Regions from separate parts of the Streptomyces sp. NPDC026538 genome, predicted to be linked through region 3. Evidence: riboswitches for the same ligand, from Rfam matches in the RefSeq annotation. Region 3 holds a riboswitch; each other region holds the start of a gene.
What was found. A riboswitch is a leader RNA that binds a small molecule or an ion and turns the genes downstream of it on or off. The one in region 3 is predicted to bind cyclic di-AMP.
Positions count from the first base shown of each region.

Region 1: linked by a shared signal. The riboswitch ahead of ACZ4N4_RS19905 (M23 family metallopeptidase) and the one ahead of ACZ4N4_RS40245 (transglycosylase family protein) in region 3 are both predicted to bind cyclic di-AMP.
Region 2: linked by a shared signal. The riboswitch ahead of ACZ4N4_RS12580 (M23 family metallopeptidase) and the one ahead of ACZ4N4_RS40245 (transglycosylase family protein) in region 3 are both predicted to bind cyclic di-AMP.

Region 1 covers NZ_JBVHQG010000004.1:640,445-645,848, forward strand. Annotated here, with positions in the region: gene ACZ4N4_RS19900 (SGNH/GDSL hydrolase family protein) at 1-777, opposite strand, end outside; gene ACZ4N4_RS19905 (M23 family metallopeptidase) at 1,017-1,964, opposite strand; cyclic di-AMP (ydaO/yuaA leader) riboswitch at 1,969-2,128, opposite strand; gene ACZ4N4_RS19910 (alpha-galactosidase) at 2,437-4,521, opposite strand; gene ACZ4N4_RS19915 (tyrosine-protein phosphatase) at 4,696-5,404, shown strand, end outside.
Region 2 covers NZ_JBVHQG010000002.1:1,263,835-1,269,238, reverse strand. Annotated here, with positions in the region: gene ACZ4N4_RS12595 (DNA gyrase/topoisomerase IV subunit A) at 1-59, opposite strand, end outside; gene ACZ4N4_RS12590 (M16 family metallopeptidase) at 345-1,748, shown strand; gene ACZ4N4_RS12585 (M16 family metallopeptidase) at 1,745-3,133, shown strand; cyclic di-AMP (ydaO/yuaA leader) riboswitch at 3,380-3,543, shown strand; gene ACZ4N4_RS12580 (M23 family metallopeptidase) at 3,556-4,311, shown strand; gene ACZ4N4_RS12575 (GntR family transcriptional regulator) at 4,522-5,217, shown strand.
Region 3 covers NZ_JBVHQG010000014.1:141,003-146,406, forward strand. Annotated here, with positions in the region: gene ACZ4N4_RS40230 (nucleoside triphosphate pyrophosphohydrolase) at 1-443, shown strand, start outside; gene ACZ4N4_RS40235 (cytochrome P450 family protein) at 672-2,111, shown strand; gene ACZ4N4_RS40240 (transglycosylase family protein) at 2,566-3,582, shown strand; cyclic di-AMP (ydaO/yuaA leader) riboswitch at 3,782-3,953, shown strand; gene ACZ4N4_RS40245 (transglycosylase family protein) at 3,957-4,658, shown strand; gene eno (phosphopyruvate hydratase) at 5,190-5,404, shown strand, end outside.

The DNA.
Region 1 (5,404 bases), on a different contig from region 3:
GGAAGCGATCCGCATCCTGATGTCGTCCGGGGAGAGCGTCCCCTTGGCCGTCACGTGGTCGCCCGACGACTCGCCGCGCAGCCGCCGTCCGATCCACGGCACCAGGTACTCACGGGCCCAGTGCACGTCGTCGCGGCGGACCTCCAGGGTGCCGCGGGGCGGCAACGGCGGCCACGGCTGGTCCGGGTCGGCCGGCACCTCGACGCCGAGCGCCTGACCGGCCCGCAGCGCCACCCGCGTGTGCCCTTCGGGAGACAGGTGCAACCGGTCGCCGTCCCAGGCCCGCCGGTCCTGCACGGTCTTCAGGGACCACAGGTCGAGAACCGGGCAGCCGTACCGGTCGGCGACGGCCCGGACATGGCCGTTGTAGGTGGCGATCTTGCCGCGCAGATGCTTGAGGACGGGCACGCCCCGGGTGTCGAACCCGGTGGTCACCAGAACCGTGCCGACGGCCTCGGTCAGTTGGGCCACGGCCCGCTCGAACCGCTCGGCCACCTCGTCGGGGTCGGTGCCGGGGCGGATGATGTCGTTGCCGCCGGCGGAGAAGGAGACCAGGTCCGGGGCGAGTTCCAGGGCCTGCGGCACCTGGTCCGCCACGATCTGGTCGAGCAGTTTCCCGCGCACCGCGAGGTTGGTGTACTCGAAGTCGCCCTCGGGCCGCCGGTCCGACAGCAGTACCGCGAACCGGTCCGCCCAGCCGACGAACGCCCCGTCGGGGCCTGGGTCGCCCACGCCCTCGGTGAAGCTGTCCCCCACCGCCACGTACGACCCGATCACTGATGCATTGTCACTCTTCGAATCGTCTGCCACGTCGGACCATGATTCACCTTCGACTGTGACCTACGCGACCGTAATAAGGGGTTGACGAACGGTGACATAAGACACGCCTAAATACTCGACCAAGCCAGGAATAAGCCTCCGAACAGCGGCGTTGAAGCGTCGATCGCCCGAAGGCCGGACCCGGGGATCGGGGGTCCGGCCTTCGCAGTGCGTGTCAGATCGGTGGGGGTTCCGGGTCAGCCGACGGCGAGGCCCTTGGAGCGGAGGTAGCCGACCGGGTCGATGTCGGAGCCGTAGTCGGGGGTGGTCCGGATCTCGAAGTGGAGGTGCGGGCCGGTGACGTTGCCGGTGGCACCGGAGAGGCCGACCTGCTGGCCCGCGGTCACGGTCTGGCCGACCGAGACGGAGAGCGCGGACAGGTGGCCGTACTGCGCGTAGTAGCCGTCGGCGAGCCTGATGACGACCTGGTTGCCGTAGGCGCCGCCCCAGCCGGCCGTGACGACCGTGCCCGCGCCGACCGCCTTGACCGGGGTACCGGTCGGGACGACGAAGTCGACGCCGGTGTGGTAGCCGCTGGACCACATGCTGCCGGCCACGTGGTAGCCGGTGCCGACGGTGCCACCGGTCACCGGGAGGGCGAAACCGGAGGCGGTCGTCGTCGACGCGTCCGCGGACGAGGCCGCGTTCGAGGCCGCGTTCGAGGACGCGTTCGAGGACGACGACGAGGAGGGGGCGGAGGACTGCGCGTGGGACCGCGTCTGCGACGGGGAGGAGTCCGGGCTCGGGGTGTGCGTCGTCGCGGCGTGGCGGCCGCCGAGCGTGAGCCGGAGACCGGGGTGGATCAGCGAGGGGTTGTCGCCGACCGCCTGCCGGTTGTCGGCGTAGAGCCGGTGCCAGCCGCCGTCGAGGTGGTGATCCCGGGCGATCTTCGAAAGGTAGTCGCCGGGCACCACCGTGTAGACGCGGCGCGTGGAATTCGCGGTGCCGGAATCCTGGACGACGGTCTTCTCGACGGTCGGAAGCGACTGCGTGGTCTTTTCGGAAACGGGCTGCGAGGTGGCCGCGTGGGCGCCGGTGGCCCCCATGAGCGGCAGGGCCAGCGCGGCGCCACCGGTTCCGGCGACTGCCATCGAGCGGGTGAAACGCTGGGACTTGGGGCGGCGGTGCTTACCCTTCGCGGGCATGACGCATTCCTCTCCGGCGCCTGCGAGGTGAGCTGTCGGGTTCGGGCTGGAGCTGCCCGGCCACGCGGGAAGACGTGGCTACACCCCTAGCCGTCCCGGGAACCGGAACAGGCGGTATACCTGGTGGGTCCCCCGCTCCTGCCGGGCACGGGTGAGTGTGTGTGGGGACTCCGGGCGGCGGCAGGATTAGGCGTTCCGTCCGGATGCGTGGCGAACGTAAGCGAGTAGGACGCACGTAAACAAGCACCAAGTTCCGTCTGTCCGAGTTTCGCTTGATCCGTTACGGGAATTCCCGGTCACCCTCCGTGAATTCCGACCTTACGCGCTTTTCCAATTCTCCTGAAAGGCAGGGGAATTACGTGAACATGACGCGCGACGGACGGTCACGAATATGACGCTCCTCACGCACGTCACGCCACGTCCCCTTATTCCAGACCGAGTTGTAATGAAGGCACCAATTCGGACAGAAGGCTCAGATGCGACGCAGCCGGATAACCGTCGCATCCAGGTCACCGCGCAACTCCGTACGCAGCCCGTGGTGCAGCAGGACGGCACCGCGATGCACTTCGCCCGTTTCGCGGCATTCGTACGACGCGGCCGGGTCGAGCCCCCGCAGCCGCAGCGCCGGGATCGGCTCGCCGTAGCTCTGCGCCTGGAGCCAGGCGAGGACCACGGTCTCGTCGCCGAGCGTGTACTGCACCGCGCTGAGTCCGCCGGTCGGCGGCCGCAGCCGGAACTGGTCGCCGCGCTGCACCAGGGGCCGGATGTCCTTGTAGAGCTCCACCCAGCGGCCGGCCTCGGCCAGCTCGTCCTCGGTCCACCGCGAGAGGTCGCCGCCGACGCCGAGCGCCCCGGCCATGGAGCTGACGAAGCGGAACCGCAGGCTGCTGACCCGACCGTTGAGCTGGTGGTTCGGGCTGTCGGTGACCCAGGCGGACATCACCCGGGCCGGGTGGATCTGGCTGAAGCCGTGCTGGATGGCGAGCCGGTCCAGCGGGTCGGTGTTGTCGGAGGTCCACACCTCGTCGGTGCGGCTCATGATGCCGAGGTCGATCCGGCCGCCACCGCCGGAGCAGGACTCGATGGCGACGTTCGGGTGGGCCGCCCGGATCCGGTCGAGCAGGGCGTACAGCCCGCGCACGTGGTCGACCCACAGACGCTGCGGGTAGGGCTCACCGGGCCAGCCCGCGTCGGTGAAGCAGCGGTTGAAGTCCCACTTGACGTAGTCGATCGGGGCGCTGGACAGCAGGGTGTCGAGCTGCCGCCAGAGGTACTCCTGGACGTCCGCGCGGGCGAGGTTGAGGACGAGCTGATTGCGCAGTTCCGTCCGCTTTCTTCCCTGCTGGTACTGCACCCAGTCGGGGTGCGCGCGGTACAGGTCGCTGTCCGCGTTGACCATCTCGGGCTCGACCCAGATGCCGAACTGCATGCCCAGGGCGTGTACGTAGTCGGCGAGGGGCCCCAGGCCCTTGGGGAAGCGGTCCGGGTTGGGCGTCCAGTCGCCGAGGCCCGCGCGGTCGCTGGTGCGCTTGCCGAACCAGCCGTCGTCGACCACGAACAGCTCGACACCGATCGCGGCGGCCCGGCGGGCGAGGGTGGCCTGCTGCTCCTCGGAGATGTCGAAGGTGGTGGCCTCCCAGGAGTTGAACAGCACCGGCCGGTCCCGGTCGGCGTCCGGGATGACGTACGCCCGCTGGTAGGCGTGCCAGGCCCGGCTGGCCCCGCCGAAGCCGCCGTCGGTCCACAGGCCCGCGAAGACCGGGCTGGTGTACGACTCGCCCTCGGCCAGCATCAGCAGGCCCGAGTCGTCGTAGCCGGCGCCGCCGGTGATCTGCACGCGCGCGTCCGGGAGTTGGGCGACGGCGATCCGCCAGGAGCCGGACCAGCCGAGGGCGCAGCCCCAGACCTCGCCGCGCTCCTCGGTGGCGTCGGTGTCGAGGGCGACCCAGGGCAGGTGCTGGTGGCTGGTGTGGCCGCGGCGGCTGCCGATGACCTTCTCGCCGTAGGTGAGGGGCGCGCGGGTCAGGCGGGACTCGGCGGCCCAGCGGCCGTGCAGCTGGGAGAGGCGCCAGCCCTCGCGGTCGGGGAGCGTCCAGGCGGCCGGGTCGGCGCGCAGCAGCTCCAAAGACACGTCCCCCTGGTTGTCGACGGTCACCCAGCGCTCGACGACGTCGCCGCGCATCCGGTAGTGCAGGGTGATGAGGATCCCGTCGTCCCGGAAGCGCAGACGCAGCTCCTCGTCGGCCGCGTCGCCCTCCGTCTCGTACGCCTCGAAGGTCCACTCGGTGCCGCGGCGCTCCTCGGTGCGCACGGAGAGCGCGGGGCGGACGAAACGGGGACCGCCCTCGACGGGGTACTCCTCACGGCCGTCCAGCGGGGACTCGAACGGCCAGTAGCCGGGTAGCGCCCGGGTGCTGAGCTCCTCGGCGTCGGCGAGCCCGATCTTCGGGCCCCAGTGCAGGTGGAGCAGTTCGTCGCCCTCCGTGAGGTGCAGCGCGTAGCTGCTGCCTGGGCCCGACAGGAGCCAGGTACGACCGTTTTCGGCGATGTCCACCACGAGAAACCTCACACAGGTGCCAACAGATCCGCTCAAGCACCAACATCATCAAGGGCACGGGCCGTCGGAGGCAACGCCTGTGGACAACTCATTGCCCGTGGAAACCGATGTCGTATGGTCGATCCAGTGCCCGTCGACGAGCAGCGCCGACGGGTCCGACCGGGAGGAGCCCCCGTGACGCAGCAGGTCCCGTCGACCGAGCCCGAGCTGGCCGGTGTGCGCAACTTCCGTGACGTGGGCGGCCTGCCGACCGTGGACGGGCGCCGGGTCCGGCACGGTGTGCTGTTCCGCAGCGGGCATCTGGCGCACGCGACGGAGCAGGACGCGGAGTTCCTCACCTCCCTCGGCCTGCACACGATCTTCGACTTCCGCAACGCGGCCGACCAGAAGCTGGAGGGCCCGGACGTCGAGCTGCCCGGCGTTCGGAACGTGAACCTGCCGCTGACCGACCCGGCACACGGCGCCGAGTTCTGGACGATGGTCCGCGAGGGCGACATCGAGCAGCTCCGCGGCCTCCTGGGCGACGGCAAGGCGGCGAACCGGATGGTCAGCTCGTACCGCACGATCGTCAGGGACCGCACCGAGGAGCACTCGCGCGTCCTGCACGGGCTCGCCGAGGACAGCGTCCCGGCGCTGATGCACTGCGCGGCCGGCAAGGACCGGGCGGGCGTCTCCATAGCCGTGACGCTCCTGGCGGTGGGCGTGGAGCGGGACGCGATCCTCGCCGACTACCTGGAGTCCAACGCCAAGCACCGCCGCTACAGGGTGCGGCGCAGCGGCGGCGGGGACAGCGCGTACAGCCCCGAGGTGATGGAACTGCTGAGCCCGCTCTTCGAGGCCCGCGCGGAATATCTGACGGCTGCCTTCGAGAGCATCGAGAAGA
Region 2 (5,404 bases), on a different contig from region 3:
AGGATCCTCTCCTCGTACGAGTCGTCGGGCGGCGGGGTCTTCGTGCTGCGGCGGGCCATCGCTGCCGGCTCCTTGCTCATGCGTGAACGGGATCTGACGCTGACCATTGTGGACCGCGGTACTGACAACCCGGGCCAGGCCCCGGTCTCCGCGGCCCGCCCCGGTGCCTCGGAGGCGTTCGGGAGCGAGTCGGACGCAGGCTACGCGATCCGCTGTGGGCGTACGTGGTGCGGGAACTTCGCCCAGTCCCGGCACGCTTGCATACAGTGGCAGGACTGGCAGAAAAACCGCGGTCCGAGACCGCTTCCGCGGGTGACGTGAGTGACGCGAGTGAAGGGACGTACATGCCCATGGGTCACACGACCACGGCCGAGACAGGCTCCGGAGGCCTGACAGCGACCGAGCACCGCTTGGCCAACGGTCTGCGCGTGGTGCTCTCCGAGGACCACCTGACCCCGGTCGCGGCGGTCTGCCTCTGGTACGACGTCGGTTCCCGGCACGAAGTCAAGGGACGTACCGGCCTGGCTCACCTTTTCGAGCACCTGATGTTCCAGGGCTCCGCCCAGGTGAAGGGCAACGGCCACTTCGAGCTCGTCCAGGGTGCCGGCGGCTCGCTCAACGGCACCACCAGCTTCGAGCGCACCAACTACTTCGAGACCATGCCCGCCCACCAGCTGGAGCTCGCCCTCTGGCTGGAGGCCGACCGCATGGGCTCCCTGCTCGCCGCCCTGGACGACGAGTCGATGGAGAACCAGCGGGACGTCGTCAAGAACGAGCGCCGCCAGCGCTACGACAACGTCCCCTACGGCACCGCCTTCGAGAAGCTCACCGCGCTCGCCTACCCGGAGGGCCACCCCTACCACCACACGCCGATCGGCTCGATGGCGGACCTGGACGCGGCCACCCTGGAGGACGCGCGGGCGTTCTTCCGTACGTACTACGCGCCCAACAACGCGGTTCTGTCGGTGGTCGGCGACATCGACCCCCAGCAGACCCTCGCCTGGGTCGAGAAGTACTTCGGCTCCATCCAGGCGCACGACGGCAAGCCCGCCCCGCGCGACGGCTCGCTGCCCGACATCATGGGCGAGCAGCTGCGCGAGGTCGTCGTGGAGGAGGTGCCCGCGCGCGCGTTGATGGCCGCCTACCGGCTCCCGGAGGACGGCTCGCGCGCGTCCGACGCGGCCGACCTGGCCCTCACCGTCCTCGGCGGCGGCGAGTCCTCCCGCCTCTACAACCGCCTCGTACGACGCGACCGTACGGCCGTCGCCGCCGGCTTCGGCCTGCTGCGCCTGTCCGGTGCGCCCTCCCTGGGCTGGCTGGACGTGAAGACCTCCGGCGACGTCGAGGTGCCGGTCATCGAGACCGCCATCGACGAGGAGCTCGCCCGGTTCGCCGAGGAGGGCCCCACGCCCGAGGAGATGGAGCGCGCCCAGGCCCAGTTGGAGCGCGAGTGGCTGGACCGGCTGGGGACCGTCGCGGGCCGCGCGGACGAACTGTGCCGGTTCGCCGTCCTGTTCGGTGACCCGCAGCTCGCCCTGACCGCCGTCCAGCGCGTCCTCGCGGTGACCCCGCAGGAGGTCCAGGAGGTCGCCAAGGCCCGGCTGCGGCCGGACAACCGCGCGGTGCTCGTCTACGAGCCCAAGTCCCCGGAGACGGTCGAGGACGCCGACGTACCCGAGGACCCCGAGGCCGAGGCCACGGTCGAGGCCGCCACCGCCGAGCACGACGACGAGGAGACGGCCAAGTGACCGAGCTCGCCACCATGGACTTCCACCCGCAGCCCCAGCCGGGCGACGCCCGGCCCTGGGCCTTCCCGGCCCCCCAGCGCGGCACCCTGGACAACGGTCTCACCGTGCTGCGCTGCCACCGGCCCGGCCAGCAGGTCGTCGCCGTCGAGGTGCTCCTGGACGCGCCTCTGGACGCCGAGCCGGCCGGCCTGGACGGCGTCGCCACGATCATGGCGCGCGCCTTCTCCGAGGGCACCGACAAGCACTCCGCCGAGGAGTACGCCGCCGAGCTGGAGCGGGCCGGCGCCACCCTGGACGCCCACGCCGACCACCCCGGTGTCCGGCTCAGCCTGGAGGTTCCGGCCTCCCGCCTGGCCAAGGGACTCGGGCTGCTCTCCGACGCGCTCAGGGCGCCCGCCTTCGCCGACAGCGAGGTCGAGCGGCTGGTCCGCAACCGCCTCGACGAGATCCCGCACGAGCTGGCCAACCCCAGCCGCCGGGCCGCCAAGCAGCTCTACAAGGAGCTCTTCCCGTCGACCGCGCGGATGTCCCGACCGCGCCAGGGCACCGAGGACACCGTCGAGAAGATCGACGCGGCCGCCGTACGCGCGTTCTACGACCGGCATGTCCGCCCCGCCACCGCCACCGCGGTCGTCGTCGGCGACCTCACCGGCATCGACCTGGACGAACTGCTCGGCGAGACCCTGGGCGCCTGGCGCGGCTCCACCGCCCAGCCCCGGCCGGTGCCCCCGGTCTCCGCCGACGACACCGGCCGTGTCGTCATCGTGGACCGCCCCGGAGCCGTCCAGACGCAGCTGCTCATCGGCCGCATCGGCGCCGACCGGCACGACCGCGTCTGGCCCGCCCAGGTGCTCGGCACCTACTGCCTGGGCGGCACCCTCACCTCCCGCCTGGACCGCGTCCTGCGGGAGGAGAAGGGCTACACCTACGGCGTCCGCGCCTTCGGGCAGGTCCTGCGGTCCGCCCCCGACGGCAGCGGCGCCGCGATGCTCGCCATCAGCGGCTCGGTGGACACCCCGAACACCGGCCCGGCGCTCCAGGACCTGTGGACGGTGCTGCGCACCCTCGCCTCCGGCGGCCTCACGGACGCCGAGCGCGACGTCGCCGTGCAGAACCTGGTGGGCGTGGCGCCGCTCAAGTACGAGACGGCGGCGGCCGTCGCCGGCACCCTGGCCGACCAGGTCGAGCAGCATCTGCCCGACGACTTCCAGGCCACGCTCTACCGGCAACTGGCCGCCACGGGCACCGTGGAGGCCACCGCTGCCGTCGTGAACGCCTTCCCGGTCGACCACCTGGTGACCGTCCTCGTCGGCGACGCGGCGCAGATCAAGGAGCCGGTCGAGGCCCTCGGCATCGGCGAAGTGACGGTCGTCGCCGCCGAGTAGGCGGAGGGGGCCGGCCGGAGCAAGCGGCGCAGCAGGGAGCGCGGCCGGACGAGCGGCACGCGCGCGTGCAGCGGCCCTGGTGACCGTCACGTCACCAGGGCCGCCGAATGTCCGAATTGGGGCGGAGGTTGCCTGTCTGCCCTGTGGGATGCGCGACAAAAACCATGATCCGTTTGAGCAGGGCGAGGGCGTCCTCGTAGGTTCTTCCGGACTGTCCGTCAGGCAGTGCGCCGCGCCCGCGGCACCGGACAGTCATCGCCGAGTCCCCGTACGGCGCGAGCTAGGGGAGCCGGGGACCCATGCAGTCCCTGGGGTGAATCGGGCGCCCGCGCGAGCCGCGAGGGGGCCCGTAGGAGACCTTCCTGCTCCGAACCCGTCAGCTAACCCGGTAGGCGAGAGGGAAGGAAAGGACCAGCCTCTACATGGCGTTCATGTGCGCCTCCGGGAAGCATCGTCGCCCCGGCCGGGTGAAGCGCACCACCGCGCAGGCCGTCGGCATCGCGGCCCTCACCACCACGGGTGTCATCGGCACCGTCTCGGCCGCCCCGGCGCTCGCCGCGGAGAACTCCGTCGAGCAGACCGGCCTCACTCCAGTGATCACGGTCAGCGACTCGGTCGCCGACCAGATCGACGCCCAGGCCGCCGCGCAGACGGCCGCCGCCGAGCGCAAGGCGGCCGAGGAGGCCGCGCGCAAGAAGGCCGCGGAGAAGGCCAAGAAGGAGCGCGAGGCCGAGGCGCGCGCCGCGCGGGCAGCCGAACGCAAGCGCCTCAACGCCTTCGTCGCGCCGATCTCCGACTCGTACGTCTCCACCGGGTACAAGACCGGCGGCTCCCTGTGGTCCTCCGGCGCCCACACCGGCATCGACTTCCACGCCGCCACCGGCACGGTGGTGCACGCGGCCGGCACCGGCACGGTGGTCTCCACCGGCTGGGGCGGGTCCTACGGCAACCAGATCGTCATCAAGATGGCCGACGGCATGTACACCCAGTACGGTCACCTGTCGTCGATCGGCGTCTCGGTGGGCCAGAAGGTCACCCCGGGCCAGCAGATCGGCCTCTCCGGCGCGACCGGCAACGTGACCGGCCCCCACCTCCACTTCGAGGCCCGCACGACCCCTGAGTACGGCTCGGACGTCGACCCGGTCGCCTATCTCCGCAAGCACGGCGTGAACGTCTGACCCGAGCACGCCGACGAACATGTGACGTCAACGGCGAGAGCCCCGAAGCCCCGGCCCCCGAGCCGGGGCTTTCGTCGTTTTCGTGACCCCGGTGTCCAAAAAATATGCATGGATTCAGGGCCCCCGTCGGAAATTCCCGCTCATTGCAATAGAGTCACGGAACGGACGCCACTCGGCGGCGTTTCACGGGGATTAAGGCGGAGGTCGGACATGCGTATTCCGGCGCACTCGGTATGCACAGCCATCCGCGACGACATCGTCGCGGGTGTCTACGAGCGCGGCAGCCGGCTCACCGAGGAACTCCTGGCCCGTCGCTACGGCGTCTCGCGCGTCCCCGTCCGCGAGGCCCTGCGCACCCTGGAGGCCGAGGGCTTCGTGGTGACGCGCCGGCACGCGGGCGCGTGCGTCGCGGAACCGACCGAGCAGGAGGCCGCCGACCTGCTGGAGATGCGTCTGCTCCTGGAGCCGCTCGGCGCCTCCCGGGCCGCCCAGCGCCGTACCGAGGCCCACCTCAAGGTGCTGCGCGGACTGGTCAGGCTGGGCCAGGAACGGGCCCGTCGGGGCGGCAGCGAGGACCTGCGCTCCCTGGGCGGCTGGTTCCACGAGACACTCGCCCAGGCCACCGGCAGCCACGCCCTGACCTCGACACTCACCCAGCTGCGGCACAAGATCGCCTGGATGTACGCCGTCGACGCCCCCGCCAACCCCGTGGAGTCCTGGGCCGAGCACGGCGCCATCGTGGACGCGGTGACGCGCGGCGACAGCGAGCGCGCGCGGGCGATCACCGCGCTGCACACCGAGCGGTCCGCGGTCTCGCACCGGCTGCGCTTTTCCGGCGGCACGGACCGGGCCAACGGTGTGAGGACTTCGCAACATCCCGTAAACATGTCGGGCCTGCGGCATTAACACGGGCACCGTATACAAAGAGGAGTTATTCGGTGGAGCAGTATTTCCGTTGCCCTCTCGCGGGCTCCGCCGTCCTTATTTCGTGCGCGCCCGGAATTTCCGACGGTGCGCCTTCGGTGTGCCCTGTGCGGAATTAACTATGCCCGGTGCAAAGTCCGGCTCCCGATAAAGGGTGGCCGTTCATGAA
Region 3 (5,404 bases):
ACGTGCTCCTCCAGGTCGTCTTCCACGCGCGCATCGCCGAGGAGGACCCGGACGCCCCCTTCTCGGTCGACGACGTGGCCGGGGGCATCGTCGCGAAACTCATCCACCGCCACCCGCACGTCTTCGGCGACGAGACCGCCTCGACACCGGAGGAGGTCAAGGAGCACTGGCTGCGCACGAAGGCGATCGAGAAGCGGCGCGAGTCGGTGACGGACGGGATACCCCTCGCCCAGCCCGGTCTCGCGCTGGCGTCGAAGCTCGCTTCCCGGGTGCGGTCGGCGGGGCTGGAGGTGCCGCTGCCGCAGGCGCAGGGCATCGGGTACGAGCTGCTCGCACTCGCGGCCCGGGCCGAGGCGGAGGGAACCGACCCGGAGTCGGCCCTACGGGCGGCGGCCCGGGCGTACCGGGACGCGGTACGGGTTGCGGAAGGGGTGGACGCGTAGGGACTGCCCTGGGGATCAGCCACGGGTACCGTTGCAGGTACGGGTGGGGCTTCGATGCGTGGGGGCGTCCGTGGAGCAGGAGTTGGACTGGCTGGTGGCGGCTCCCCTGCGATTGCCCCAGGAGAAGCGGAAGATCCACTTTCGCGGATATGGGGAGTGGGCACGCGTCGCCGTCAAGATCGACAATGGCGGGCTCGAGGGCCCTCCGGCGCCGGATACCGTCTAGAGGTGACCGACCAGCCCGCCCCCGACGGCACCACAGACCCCGACGGCACCACAGTCCCCGACGGCACCACCGCTCCTGAGGGCACCACCGCTCCCGACGCCACCACCGCTCCTGAGGGCACCACCGCTCCTCACGGGACCGGCGCTCCTGACGGCACTGGCGGCGCCGACGGCACCGCCACCCCGGACGGCACCACCGTCCCCGAACTCTTCAGCTGGGAGTTCGCCGCCGATCCGTACCCCGCCTACGCCTGGCTCCGGGAGCATGCGCCCGTGCACCCGACCCGGCTCCCCAGCGGGGTCGAGGCATGGTTGGTCACCCGGTACGCCGACGCCAGGCAGGCCCTCGCCGACCCCCGGCTGTCCAAGAATCCGGCGCACCACGACGAGCCCGCGCACGCCAAGGGGAAGACCGGGATCCCCGGTGAGCGCAAGGCCGAGCTGATGACGCACCTGCTGAACATCGACCCGCCGGACCACACCCGGCTGCGCCGGCTGGTCAGCAAGGCGTTCACGCCGCGCCGGGTGGCGGAGTTCGCGCCCCGCGTGCAGGAGCTGACCGACCGGCTCATCGACGGGTTCGCGGACCGGGGCGAGGCCGACCTCATCCATGAGTTCGCCTTCCCGCTGCCCATCTACGCCATCTGCGACCTGCTGGGCGTCCCGCGAGAGGACCAGGACGACTTCCGGGACTGGGCCGGCATGATGATCCGACACGGCGGTGGGCCGCGGGGCGGGGTCGCTCGGTCCGTGAAGAAGATGCGCGGATATCTGGCCGAACTGATCCACCGGAAGCGGGAGGCGCTGTCCGCCGAGCCGGCCCCCGGCGAGGACCTCATCTCCGGGCTCATCCGCGCCTCCGACCACGGCGAGCACCTCACCGAGAACGAGGCCGCCGCCATGGCCTTCATCCTGCTGTTCGCCGGCTTCGAGACGACGGTCAACCTCATCGGGAACGGCACGTACGCACTGCTCACCCACCCGGAACAACGCCGCCGCCTGCAGGACTCCCTGGCCGCCGGCGAGCGCGGACTGCTGGAGACCGGGGTGGAGGAACTCCTGCGCTACGACGGGCCGGTGGAGCTCGCCACCTGGCGGTTCGCCACCGAGCCGCTCGGCATCGGCGGGCAGCGCATCGCGGCCGGAGACCCGGTCCTCGTCGTACTCGCCGCCGCGGACCGGGACCCGGAGCGGTTCGCCGAGCCGGACACGCTCGACCTGGCACGGCGGGACAACCAGCACCTCGGGTACGGCCACGGCATCCACTACTGCCTGGGCGCTCCGCTCGCCCGCCTGGAAGGGCAGAGCGCGCTCGCGACCCTGCTCACCCGCCTCCCGGACCTGCGACTCGCGGCGCCGGAGAGTGAGTTGCGCTGGCGCGGCGGCCTCATCATGCGCGGACTGCGCACGCTCCCCGTGAAGTTCACCCCCGACGGTCGATGAGCCCCCGCAGGCGTCCACCTGGCCCCCCGGCGGACGCCCTGCCAAGCCCCCGCAGGCGTCCACCTGGCCCCCGCCAGCGCGCTGCCAAGCCCCCCCACAGGCAGGCGCCCACCCGGCCCCTGCCGCCGGCGCCCCGCCAAGCCCCCGCCGGTCCTCCATCAGGCCCGACCGGCGCCCCACCAGGCCCCGACCATCCCCCACTGGCGGCCCACACCAACCCACCCGCCAACCCACCCGCCAACCCACCCACCACCCCACCCGCCACCCCCCACTTGGCCCTCCACCAGGCCCTCCACCCGTAAAGATGACCAGCGTTCAACTCTGTGATCTTCACGTGATCTACGCGGCATTAACTTGTGACAAGTGATCGTCTGCCTATACGTTCACCCATCAAGTGCGGCGCCCCGGCGGGACCCGCCGCGCCGGTCACCGCTGTCGCTCGAAAGGTTTCCGCATGCTCTCCGGGAACGGTCGTCACCGTCGCCCCCGTCAGGCTCCGGCTCTCCTCGTCGCGGCCGGCGTGACCGGCTCGGCCATCGCCATCCCGCTCCTGGGTGCGGCGAGCGCCAACGCGGCCGACGGCAACACCTGGGACAGGGTGGCCGAGTGCGAGAGCGGCGGCTCCTGGAGCATGGACGCCGGCACCGGCTACTACGGCGGCCTGCAGATGTCCCAGGACGACTGGGACGAGTACGGCGGCCAGGAGTACGCCGCCACGCCGGACCAGGCGAGCCGTTCGCAGCAGATCTCCGTCGCCGAGAAGATCCTCGCCGACCAGGGCACCAAGCCCTGGCGGACCTGCGCCCTGATCGCCGGGCTCTCCTCGGACGACGCCTCGGTGAACGTCGACACCGGCCTCGGTGGATCGGACGACTCGTCCGGCTCCTCCGACTCGTCCTCCGGGCTGTCGGATTCATCCTCTTCATCTGGTTCTTCGGATTCCTCCGGTTCATCGAATTCCGGCTCGTCCGACTCCTCGTCGGATGCCTCGGGCGCCACGGACTCCGGCTCCGTCACCCCGTCCCCGAGTGCGAGTGACGACTCCGGCAAGGGCACCCCTGCCGACTCCACGAAGGCGGACAAGTCGGGATCCAAGGGGTCCAGTGCCTCGAAGGCGGGCGAGAATCCCGTCGTGCCCGAAGCCGATGACTCGGACAATTCGTGGCAGACGGGCAGTTCCTGGGATCTGGTCGACACGGGGGCCGTCAGCAGCGGCGGCAAGCATCGCGGCGGCTCGGCGGACGAAAGCGTGACAAGCGGTCAGAGTGTGACTTCTTCCGGCCGTCACGCCTCCCGGGACGCCGGCACCTACACCGTCCGGGACGGCGACACCCTCGCCTCCATCGCCGACTCCCTTGACCTCGACGGCGGATGGCATGCGCTCTATGTCGCGAACAAGGCGGACATCGGTGCCGACCCGAACGACATCGCCCCCGGTCAGACCCTGAAACTCAGCAGCGAAACGGACTAAAAGTAGCGGGAGTTGGACCTTCCGGCCGCCCTACTTCGAAGTTAAATGTCCGGTTTGGTGAAAGTGTGGGATGAGTCTCAGAAGCCCTGATCATCTTTGAAATTCACCTGATCGTCTGTTTACGGTCAAGGCCGCTCGTCACCACGAGCCCCGGCCGTCGCAACGCCGAGTCCTGCCAGCGGCTGCCCGGGAACAGTCGTCGCGTCAAGCGCCGTAGGCAGGAGCGGGGGACCCAAGGTAAGTGCCGGGACCGGTAGTTGAGACTGCCGTGTCCGGCTCGGGGTGAAGCCGCGCACCGTGAGGTGCGCGGCCGGGCAACTCAACCGGCCCGAACCCGACAGCTCACCTCGCAGGCGTCGGTGAGGGGATCCTTCATGCTGTTTTCCGGCAAGGGCAAGCACCGTCGTCCGTCCAGGGCCACCCGTGCCGCCGCGCTCGCCGGCGTCACCGGTGTCGCCATCGCCGCTCCGCTGATGGCCTCCGGCACCGCCTCCGCCGCCACCGCCTCCGAGTGGGACACCGTCGCCCAGTGCGAGTCCGGCGGCAACTGGGCCATCAACACCGGCAACGGCTACTACGGCGGTCTGCAGTTCTCCGCCTCCACCTGGGCCGCGTACGGCGGCACGCAGTACGCCGCGCAGGCCAACCAGGCCACCAAGGCGCAGCAGATCGAGATCGCCGAGAAGGTCCTCGCCGCGCAGGGCAAGGGCGCCTGGCCGGTCTGCGGCACGGGCCTGTCCGGCGCCGCCTACTCCGGCGGCAGCACCAGCTCCTCCTCGTCGTCCTCTTCCTCCTCCAACTCGGCGAACAGCGGCACGAGCAGCCGTACGACCGACACCCAGGCCGCCTCCCGCTCCGCCGAGCGTCCGGCCGCCAAGAAGACCGTCACCACCCCGACCGGCAAGAAGGTCAAGAAGGGCGACGGCGAGTACAAGGTCGTCAAGGGCGACACGCTCAGCTCCATCGCCGAGAAGCACAAGGTCAAGGGCGGCTGGCAGGCGCTGTTCAAGCTGAACAAGGACATCGTCGACGACGCCGACTTCATCTACCCGGGCCAGCAGCTGCACCTGAAGTAAGGCGCCCGAAGTAATACGAGGGCGCCAGCTGAATCACAGCGCCCGCACAGCCGTGGTCCCCATAGTGGAGACCGCGTGAGGGTCACCCCCGTCCCCCACGAGCCCCCGTTCCGGTGCGTTCTCCCCCGTACGCACCGGGGCGGGGTTTCTCTTTGCCGTCCCGCGCGAGCTCGGCGCCGTCCGCGCCGTCCCTCGCGAGCTCCGCGCCGTCCGCGCCGTCCTCGCGCGGTCCTCGCGCGCTCCTCGCCGTCCCTCGCGAGCCCCCGCGCGGTCCTCGCCGTCCACGTGGCGCGGTCCTCGCCGTCCGCGCGCCGTCCTCCCGCGGTCTTCCTCTTGACCCGCTCTTCTTCCGTTCTTCATCGGACCCCCCTTTGTTCCGCACATGAACAATGAGTACCGTCTGTGTGTCCACGGGCCGGTCGGTCGGCCGATTGTCGGGCCCGGGGCGGTTAGGCTCTAGTCGCAAGGCTGAGCAAGGGCCGACAAGGCCCGCGTGCGCCCGCACAACCAGCGTCACATCCCAAGAAGGAGATGCTCGTGCCGTCCATCGACGTCGTCGTAGCCCGGGAAATCCTGGACTCCCGAGGCAACCCCACGGTCGAGGTCGAGGTCGGCCTCGACGACGGCAGCACGGGTCGTGCCGCCGTCCCGTCCGGCGCCTCCACCGGCGCCTTCGAGGCCATCGAGCTCCGTGACGGCGACCCCAACCGCTACCTCGGCAAGGGTGTCGAGAAGGCCGTCCTCGC